4 regions of the Mesorhizobium sp. M1163 genome follow, and region 3 is predicted to be linked to each of the others. Evidence: predicted binding sites of a transcription regulator. Region 3 holds the regulator's gene; each other region holds the start of a gene.
The links. Region 3 encodes PhoB, which activates phosphate uptake and scavenging genes when phosphate is short. Its sites were predicted from a motif close to TGTCATNNANCTGTCAT; they were not measured.

Region 1 (2,202 bases), on a different contig from region 3:
GATACCGAGCCCCTTCATCACCTGCCAGCCGGAATAATTGGAACAGCCGACATAGCGGACCTTGCCCTGCGCGACCAGCGTGTCGAGCGCGGCGATGGTTTCCTCGAGCGGTGTCAGGCCATCCCACTCATGCAGGAAATAGATGTCGATGACATCGGTCCTGAGGCGCTTCAGGCTCCTCTCGCATTCGCGGATCAGATGATAGCGCGACAGGCCTTCATCATTGGGGCCTTTGCCGATCCGCATGCGCGCCTTGGAGGCGATCAACACGTCGCCCTTGCGCTTGCCGCAGAGCGCCTCGCCGATGATCTCCTCCGACACCCCGTTCGAATAAACGTTGGCGGTGTCGATGACGTTGATGCCCGCATCGATGCAAAGGTCGATCATCCGGCGCGCCTCGTCGAGGTCGGTCTTGCCGACCGCCGAAAACGCGCCGCCGCCGCCGAACGTCATGGTGCCCATGGTCAGCGTCGAAACCTTCAGCCCGGAACGGCCGAGAGTGCGGTATTCCATGTCGTATCCTCATGATTTTATCGGGAAAGGGCGTTTCAAACGACAGCCCTGAATGAACCGGGCATTTGTAGGATAATTCGTTCCGCTTGTCGCCCGTGTTGCAGGGCAACATCGATCACATCTTACGGATTGGGCGCGCAGCCAGCGCAACAGCGGCTGCAATAAAACCGTCATTGCCGGCCTATACTAACATCGGTTCAGCGCTTCGATTTCCGGCCGCCGGGCCGGGCGGCAGAGCGCCTGACAGCGGCCGACACGGCCTGTAAGCGGAGCAGCGCAAATGACCGAGATAAAACAGAATTCCCCGGCCAGGGACTGGCTGGAAGCGGAACTCGCCGACACGCTCGACGAAGATTATGAGCTGGAAATCTCTGAGCCGGCGCTGTCGATGGAGATCGCCAAGATCTATAAGAATGCGCATCCGCCATCGATCGACCGCCTGCAATATTTTCGCGATCTGATCACGCTGCAATCCGAATTGATCAAGCTGCAGTCCTGGGTCGCCTATCACAAGAAAAAGCTCGTCGTGGTCTTCGAAGGCCGCGACTCGGCGGGCAAGGGTGGCGTCATCAAGCGCATCACCCAGCGGCTTAATCCGCGCATCTGCCGCGTCGTAGCACTTCCGGCACCGACCGAGCGCGAGAAGTCGCAATGGTATTTCCAGCGCTACGTTCCGCATTTGCCGGCCGGCGGTGAGATCGTGCTGTTCGACCGCTCCTGGTACAACCGCTCCGGCGTCGAGCGGGTAATGGGCTTTGCCCAGCCGGATCAGGTCGAGGAGTTCTTCCGCGACGTGCCGGATTTCGAACGCATGCTGGTCCGCTCAGGCATTACGCTTGTCAAATACTGGTTTTCGATCACCGATGAGGAGCAGCAGATGCGCTTTTTGATGCGCATCCACGACCCGATGAAGCAATGGAAACTGTCGCCGATGGACCTCCAGTCGCGCGTGCGCTGGGAGCAGTACACCAAGGCCAAGGAAGAAACCTTCGCCCGCACCAACATCCCGGAAGCTCCCTGGTTCATCGTCGAGGGCAACGACAAGAAGCGGGCGCGGCTGAATTGCATCGACCATCTCCTCAAGCAAATGCCCTATGAGGAGGTGCCGCACGAGGAGATCACACTGCCCGAGCGCGTCTTCAATCCCGAATACGAGCGCCAGGTGCTGCCGCGCGAACTGTACGTGCCGGAGAAATACTGACTAAAGCAGCGAGGAGGGGCGCTGCCTCCGTGGGCAGCGCCCTGCAACAAGCTAGGCGCGCTCGATGATGACATGCGTGGCCTTCGGCGTCGCGACCTGCTCGCTGCAGCGGTAGCCGAGCTTGGGCATGTCGATGCCGGCAAAAAGGCTCTCGCCTGCGCCGAGCAGGACAGGTGAGATCGCCAGATGCATCTCGTCGATGAGCTTTTCCTTGAGATACTGCCGGATCGTAGAAACGCCACCGCCCAGCCGTACATCCTTGCCGTCAGCCGCTGCTTTCGCCTTCTCCAGCGCTGAGTGGATGCCGTCGGTCACGAAATAGAAGGTCGTGCCGCCCTCCATGACAATGGGATCCCGCTGATGGTGCGTCAGCACGAAGACCGGCACGTGGTATGGCGGATTGTCTCCCCACCAGCCTTTCCAGCTCTCGTCAGCCCACTCGCCGCGGATCGGCCCGAACATGTTGCGGCCGAGGATCCATGCGCCGA
Region 2 (2,202 bases), on a different contig from region 3:
TGATTGGCGCGGCCAAGGGGCTGACGATCACCGGGTCACCTGCAGTTTCGATCGTCACCGGCATGCTCACCGCAACCCTTGGCGGCATTCTGCGCGATCTGTTGACAGGCGAGCCTTCGGTGCTCCTGAGACCGGAAATCTACGTTACCGCAGCGCTTGCCGGCGCCGGCCTCTACACACTTGGCGATTTCGCCGGACTGCCGCCGCTTGCGTCGGGCCTGGCAGGTTTCATGGCGGCTTTCTGCGTACGCGGCGGCGCGCTGAAATTCGGCTGGGCCTTTCCGTCCTACAAAAGCAAGCCTGGCCGGCGTCCGGAAGATATTCCCTGATTTAAGGTGTCAGGCTGCAAACCGCTGCGCTTCCCCGCCATAATAATTGACGTAGCGGGCACCGATCTCCTTGACCGGCATCACCACGAACACGTCGACCGTCGAGAATTCACGGTCGATGACGCAACCGTCGCCGATGCGCGCGCCGACGCGCAGATAGCCCTTGACCAGCGGCGGCATCGCGGCGATCGCCGCCTTGGTGTTAACGGCTTCGATCGGCATCAGATCCATCGAACAATAGCGCCCGGCGACGGCACGCACGTCCCACGATGAATTCGTCCGGCAGTGGTGGGCAAGATAGGTCAGCGCCTCTGCATGTGCCGCCGGCACGGTGCCGTGGAACGACGCGCAGCCGGTCATCACGCCAATGCCGTAATGATTGATATAGGCCCAGATGCCTTGCCACAGCGCCTCGATGGTGCGCTTGGAGCGGTATTCCGGCAGAACGCAGGAGCGGCCGAGCTCGAGGAAGCGCTGGCCAGGATGTCGCGCGATCAGCTTGGTCAACTCGAATTCGCCTTCGGAATAGAAGCCGCCCGCCGCCGCGGCAATCTCCTGCCGCAGCAGGCGGTAGGTGCCGACGATGCGGCGATGCTCGGGACCGGAAAGCGAAGTATCGAAGACCAGCAGATGGTCGCAGAGGGGATCGAAGCGGTCGGCATCGCGGCGGTCCTGCATCTGGAACAGGTCCTTCCTGGCACCAAGCTCGTCGTAGAACACCCGGTAGCGCACTTCCTGCGCGGCGGCGATCTCGGCCTCGTTGCGGGCGAGCCGCACTTCGAGATTGCCGATGCGGCCGAGCGATGCGCCTTTTATGACGGCATCGGCGTTCCGGCCGACGAGCAAAGGCCCGCTGGCGTTCGGCCGAGCATCACATTCCGGCATGACTGTATGCACGAGTGATTCTCCTTCGAGCCATCCCTCTTGGCACGGGGATACGGTGTAGGTGCAACAGGATTGTGACAGTACCGTGATACGGCTCTGCGGGCAATACTTCGTCGGCTGGGTAATCTATCGACCGTCTATGTTGTGCCTCAAGCGGCCACTTGCCCTTCAACCGCATGAACCAGGGCATCAGGGTCGAGCGGCTTGGTGACGAAGCCGCTCGCACCGTGGGCGAGCACGGCGTGGCGGGTCTTTTCCTGGCTGTCGGCCGACAGCACCATGATCGGCACCGGCGGAACCGCGGTCTCCTCCTCATGGCGGCGGATGGCGGCGATGGCGTCCAGCCCGTCCATGACAGGCATATGCAGGTCCATCAGCACCACGTCGTAGCGGTGCTTATGGCCGGTGCTGATGACCGCCTCGACCGCGGCCTTGCCGTTGCCGACCACTTTCACCCGATGCCCGGCCTTCAGGAGGGTGGCGCGGGCCAGCATGGCGTTGATGTCGTTGTCCTCGGCGATCAGCACCGACAGGCCCTGCTGGCGGCCGCCAATGGCGTGCCCAGCCTGCGCGCCGCGCTTTTGCGGTTGCGGCTCGGCGATGACCGGTGCGTGGCTGGTCAAAAGCACGCGCAGCAATGTCTCGCCGCGCACCGGCCTCGCCAGGAAGGTGGCGTAACCGTTGGCACGGAACTCGCCAAGCATGCCGCGGTCGGTCGGCGCGATCAGCGTCACCGCCTCGCAATCGACAAATCCGCTCTGGCGCAGGCGCCTGAGCAGCCTGCCGTCGCTTTGCTCCATGGCAGCATCGACCAGAAGCACGTTGCAGCCCTCGGCGAAAGGGGCGGCCTGGGCGGCGGCGGCGGCCAGATCGACCGTTCCGCCATTGGCGCGAATGGTGCGGGCGATGGCTTCGGCCTCGACCAGGTTCTTCGACACGATTACCGCATGCCGGCCCAACAGCGCGTTCTGGCGGATCTGCAGCGCCT
Region 3 (2,202 bases):
TATGCCGGCAATTACGCCATCTGGCGCAACGCCACGCAGATGAGCGAAGACAGCCAACCGGTCGCCGACGTCAGCGACGCCGACATGCGCGCGCTGGCGGTTCGGGCGCGCGAGAAGGACGGGCCGGAACGCGAAGCCTACCGCAAGGCCGGCGAAGCGCTGGGTTTCGGTCTCGGCTCGCTGTTCGCGCTGATCGATCCGGCACCGGTCGCAATGGTCGGCGCCAGTGCCGCCGCCTTTGATCTGATCGAGCCGGCCTTGCGGAAGGCCATCGCCCAGACCGCCGGCGGCCAGCATTCGGGCTCGATCTCCTTCGATACCGAGCCGAACGAATTGCCGCTGATCCGCGAAGGCTGTGCAATGCGGGCGTTAAGCTTCGTCGACCAGCAGATTTTCGCGCCGGGCGCGCAAATGAGGCCCGGCGTCAGAAAGAACGTAGCCTGACTGGGCGGGTCAATCTTCCCTGATCGCGTAGCCGGCACCGCGGATGGTGCGGATGACATCAGGCATGCGGCCGTTGTTGACGGCTTTGCGCAGCCGCCCGACATGCACGTCGACGGTGCGTTCGTCGATATAGATCGTCTCGCCCCAGACATTATCGAGTAACTGGCTGCGCGAGAAGACGCGGCCCGGATGCCGCATCATGAATTCGAGCAACCGGAATTCGGTCGGCCCGAGCCGGATCTCGGTCTTCTTGCGATACACCCTGTGCGATTCGCGATCGAGCACGATGTCGCCGACCTTCAGCACGCTGGACAGCACTTCCGGCTTGGCGCGGCGCAGCAGCGCCTTGACCCTGGCCATGAATTCCGGTGTCGAAAACGGTTTGACCAGATAGTCGTCGGCGCCGGTCGAAAGACCGCGTACCCGGTCGCTCTCCTCGCCGCGCGCGGTCAGCATGATGATCGGCAGCCGTTCGGTTTCGGGGCGCACCCGCAACCGGCGGCAGAGCTCGATGCCGGAAACCGCTGGTATCATCCAGTCGAGCACCAGAAGATCGGGCACATTCTCCTGCAAACGGATCTCGGCTTCGTCGCCGCGTGTCACCACCTCGACCTGGTAGCCTTCGGATTCGAGATTGTAGCGGAGCAGCACACCCAACGGCTCCTCGTCCTCCACCACCATTATGCGTGGTGCGATCATCGGCTGGGCACCCCCATCATGTCGCCGGTGCGGACATTGTCGTTTCGTCTTGCTTCGGACGATTGACCGGCAATTGCTCGCCGGTCAGCACATAATACGCATTTTCGGCGATGTTGGTGACATGGTCGCCGATCCGCTCCAGATTCTTGGCGCAGAACAGCAGATGCGTGCAAGCGGTGATGTTGCGCGGGTCTTCCATCATGTAGGTCAACAGTTCGCGGAACACCGACGTATATTTGACGTCGATGCGCTCGTCGGCGGCGCGTAGCTTGGCCAACGCGGCCGCATCGCCTGCAGCATACTCCTCGATGACGCCCTGCACCTGGATGAGCACCAGCTGCGCCATCGCATCGATGGAATGCGATAGGTCGCGCGGTGTGACGCTAAGGCCGACCGCACTCACACGCTTGGCGATATTCTTGGCAAGGTCGCCGATGCGTTCGAGATCGCCGGCCATGCGGATCGCCCCGACGACATGGCGCAGATCGTGGGCCATCGGCTGGCGCTTGGCGATCAGGGTGATGGCGCGGTCGTCCAGTTCGCGTTGACGCGCATCCATGATGGCATCGTCGGAAACGACGCGTTGCGCCAGCACGTTGTCAGAATTCAACAGGGCCTTGGTCGCCCCGCCGACCATCGAACCGGCGAGGTCGGCCATGTCGCGGATCAGCTTGCTGATCTGCTCGAGATCCTCGTCGAAAGAAGCGACTGTGTGTTCGCCCATGGTCCTGTCCTTATATGCATGATCGGAACGGCTCAGCCGAAGCGGCCGGTGATGTAATCCTGCGTGCGCTTCTCGCGGGGCGACGTAAAGATCTTCTCGGTCCGGTCGAACTCGACCAGTTCACCCAGATACATGAAGGCGGTCTGGCGCGACACGCGCGCCGCCTGCTGCATGTTGTGGGTGACGATGACGATCGTGTAATCGGCTTGCAACTCGTCTATCAGCTCCTCGATCTTGGCGGTCGACAGCGGGTCGAGTGCCGAAGCCGGCTCATCGAGCAGAATGACTTCCGGCTTCACCGCCACGGTGCGGGCAATGCAAAGCCGCTGCTGCTG
Region 4 (2,202 bases), on a different contig from region 3:
CGGCGCCCTCATGCTTGAAGCGGCCCATTGCGGTGCGCTTCTTCGGCACCGAAGTCGGATCCTGGACGTCGACCTCGACGATCCAGCCAAAGCGGTTCGGCTCGTTCGGCTCTTTGCCGATGTCGAAACGGTCGTAATGCGCTGCCCATTCATAAGCACCTTCGGGAATGCCGAGCCGCTTGTAATTGGCCGCTTCCTTGTGGCCTTGCGGCAGCTCGCCCGAGAAATAGCCGTGGATGTTCTCCTCGGCCATGACATAGGTGCCCCACGGCGTGACGCCGCCGGCACAATTGTTGACGGTGCCGACAACTTTCGTGCCGGTCGGGTCGGCGCTGGTCTTGACGCGGTCGTGGCCGGCGACGGGGCCGGACAGCGCGATCTCGGTGTTGGAGGTGATGCGGCGGTTGAGCTTGCCGTCGCGAACGACCTGCCATTTGCCGGCTTCCTTGCGGATCTCGACAATGGTGCCGCCATGCGCGGCCATCTCGACGTCGACTTGTTCCTTGCTGAGAGGCGCCTGCTTGGCTTTGCCATCGACGATGGTGACGAGGCCCGGAAACATCAGGTGCGGATTGGTGTATTCGTGGTTGACCACCAGCAGGCCGTGCTCGGCCGAGCCGTCGATCGGGATATAACCGACATAGTCATTGTTGTAGCCGAATTGTCTGGCCTGGGCTTCCGCCGACTGTTTTGTCGGATCGAATTCCGGCGAATCGGCGAACAGCGGATCGCCCCAGCGCAGCAGCACGTCGGCGTCATAACCGGGTGCAACGTGATGCTTGTCGTCGATGCCGGCCTCGAGCTCGTCGAAAGCGAAGGCGGAGCCTTCGGCGGCGCGGGCGTTGTCGGCGGTGATCAGCGCCAGCGGGCTGACGGTAGCGGCTATGGCCGAGACGGCAAGCGAGCCCTTGAGGAAGCCGCGGCGCGAGAACCGCGCGGCGATGATCTCACCCATGGTGCGGTTGTCGCTGGGATTGGCTCCTGGCCCATCGTTTTCCTCGAGCAGGCTGGTGCGGAAATGGGCGTCAGGGGTGCGATGTTCGGTCATAGGGGCCTGCCTCTGGCTGGATGGATTGCTGGAGCGTGTTGCCTGGCCAATCCGGTATCGCCGGCAGGTCACAGTTTGATGACATGCCGGCTAATTGCCATCTGCGATTTCGTGCCCAACATCAGCCCCGCTTGACCGCGACCGGCGCTTCGGAAACAAGAGCTGCGGCAGGCGCGCAAGGACCGCATCGGGAGGAGCAAAAAGTGAGTTTCTGGGGACTTGGGCAGCTCTGCATTTCGACAGTGATCTTCCTGCTTGCGGCGACGGCGGCGAAGCAATGGGGACTGGCGCCGAGCTTTGGCAAGATCGTGCTGACGTTGGCGCTCTATTCGCTCGGCAATCTGATCATGCTGAGGCTGATCCGTGAATTCGGCATGTCGGTGTCGTTCAGCCTGTCAGCGGTGATCCAGCTGGTGTCGGTGAATGTGGTGGCGCTGGTCTTCTTCGGCGAGCGCGTCAATGCCTTGCAGGCGACCGGCATCGTGCTTGCCATCGCAGCTGTGGCGCTGATCACGCTCGGACCCTATCTGCAAAGGCTGTAACTGCGATCGGGCCGATGAAGAAGACCGCAAGCAGACTGCGCAACTGGCTGGAGTTCCCGGTTCTGCTGGCCGGGCTGATCATTGCCGGCGGGCTGTGGGGGTTCGAGGAGCTAATGGAGATGGCGCGGGCCACTACGCCGCATGCCTTCGATACCGAAATCCTGCTTGCCTTCCGCAAGGCCGGCCAACCCGACAATCCGATCGGACCGGCGTGGCTGGAAGGAGCGATGCGCGACATCACCAGCCTCGGCAGCGCCAGCGTGTTGGTGCTGATCACGGCAGCAATGATCGTCTATCTGCTCCTCATCCGCAGGCCAGGCGCGGCGCTTCTCATGTTCATCGCGGTAGCGGGCGGCCAGGTCCTGTCAAGCGTGCTCAAGTTCGATATAGATCGGCCGCGCCCCGATCTGGTCTCGCATCTCGCCGACGTGGCATCACTTTCGTTTCCGAGCGGCCACGCCATGCTGTCGGCGGTGACATATTTGACGCTGGGCAGCATGGCGGCGCGGTTTTTGCCCGGGCGGACAACGAAGATCTATGTGCTCGGTCTGGCGGTGCTGACGACGGTGGTGGTCGGCATCAGCCGCATCTATCTCGGCGTCCACTGGCCCT

Region 1: ppk2 (polyphosphate kinase 2) is a predicted target of PhoB. The motif match lies at 671-687, and genes of this name have one in related genera.
Region 2: olsB (l-ornithine N(alpha)-acyltransferase) is a predicted target of PhoB. The motif match lies at 1,278-1,294, and genes of this name have one in related genera.
Region 4: NKH43_RS14640 (PhoX family protein) is a predicted target of PhoB. The motif match lies at 1,116-1,132, and genes of this name have one in related genera.

Annotation. Positions count from the first base shown of each region.
Region 1 is NZ_JAMYMF010000005.1:101,937-104,138, reverse strand. Features, by position in the region: gene NKH43_RS07075 (aldo/keto reductase) at 1-513, opposite strand, end outside; gene ppk2 (polyphosphate kinase 2) at 794-1,714, shown strand; gene NKH43_RS07065 (dihydrofolate reductase family protein) at 1,766-2,202, opposite strand, start outside.
Region 2 is NZ_JAMYMF010000004.1:23,915-26,116, forward strand. Features, by position in the region: gene NKH43_RS05185 (trimeric intracellular cation channel family protein) at 1-329, shown strand, start outside; gene olsB (l-ornithine N(alpha)-acyltransferase) at 339-1,214, opposite strand; gene NKH43_RS05195 (hybrid sensor histidine kinase/response regulator) at 1,364-2,202, opposite strand, start outside.
Region 3 is NZ_JAMYMF010000026.1:55,909-58,110, forward strand. Features, by position in the region: gene NKH43_RS23265 (ROK family protein) at 1-444, shown strand, start outside; gene phoB (phosphate regulon transcriptional regulator PhoB) at 454-1,143, opposite strand; gene phoU (phosphate signaling complex protein PhoU) at 1,160-1,867, opposite strand; gene pstB (phosphate ABC transporter ATP-binding protein PstB) at 1,900-2,202, opposite strand, start outside.
Region 4 is NZ_JAMYMF010000013.1:75,032-77,233, forward strand. Features, by position in the region: gene NKH43_RS14640 (PhoX family protein) at 1-1,048, opposite strand, end outside; gene NKH43_RS14645 (hypothetical protein) at 1,252-1,590, shown strand; gene NKH43_RS14650 (phosphatase PAP2 family protein) at 1,605-2,202, shown strand, end outside.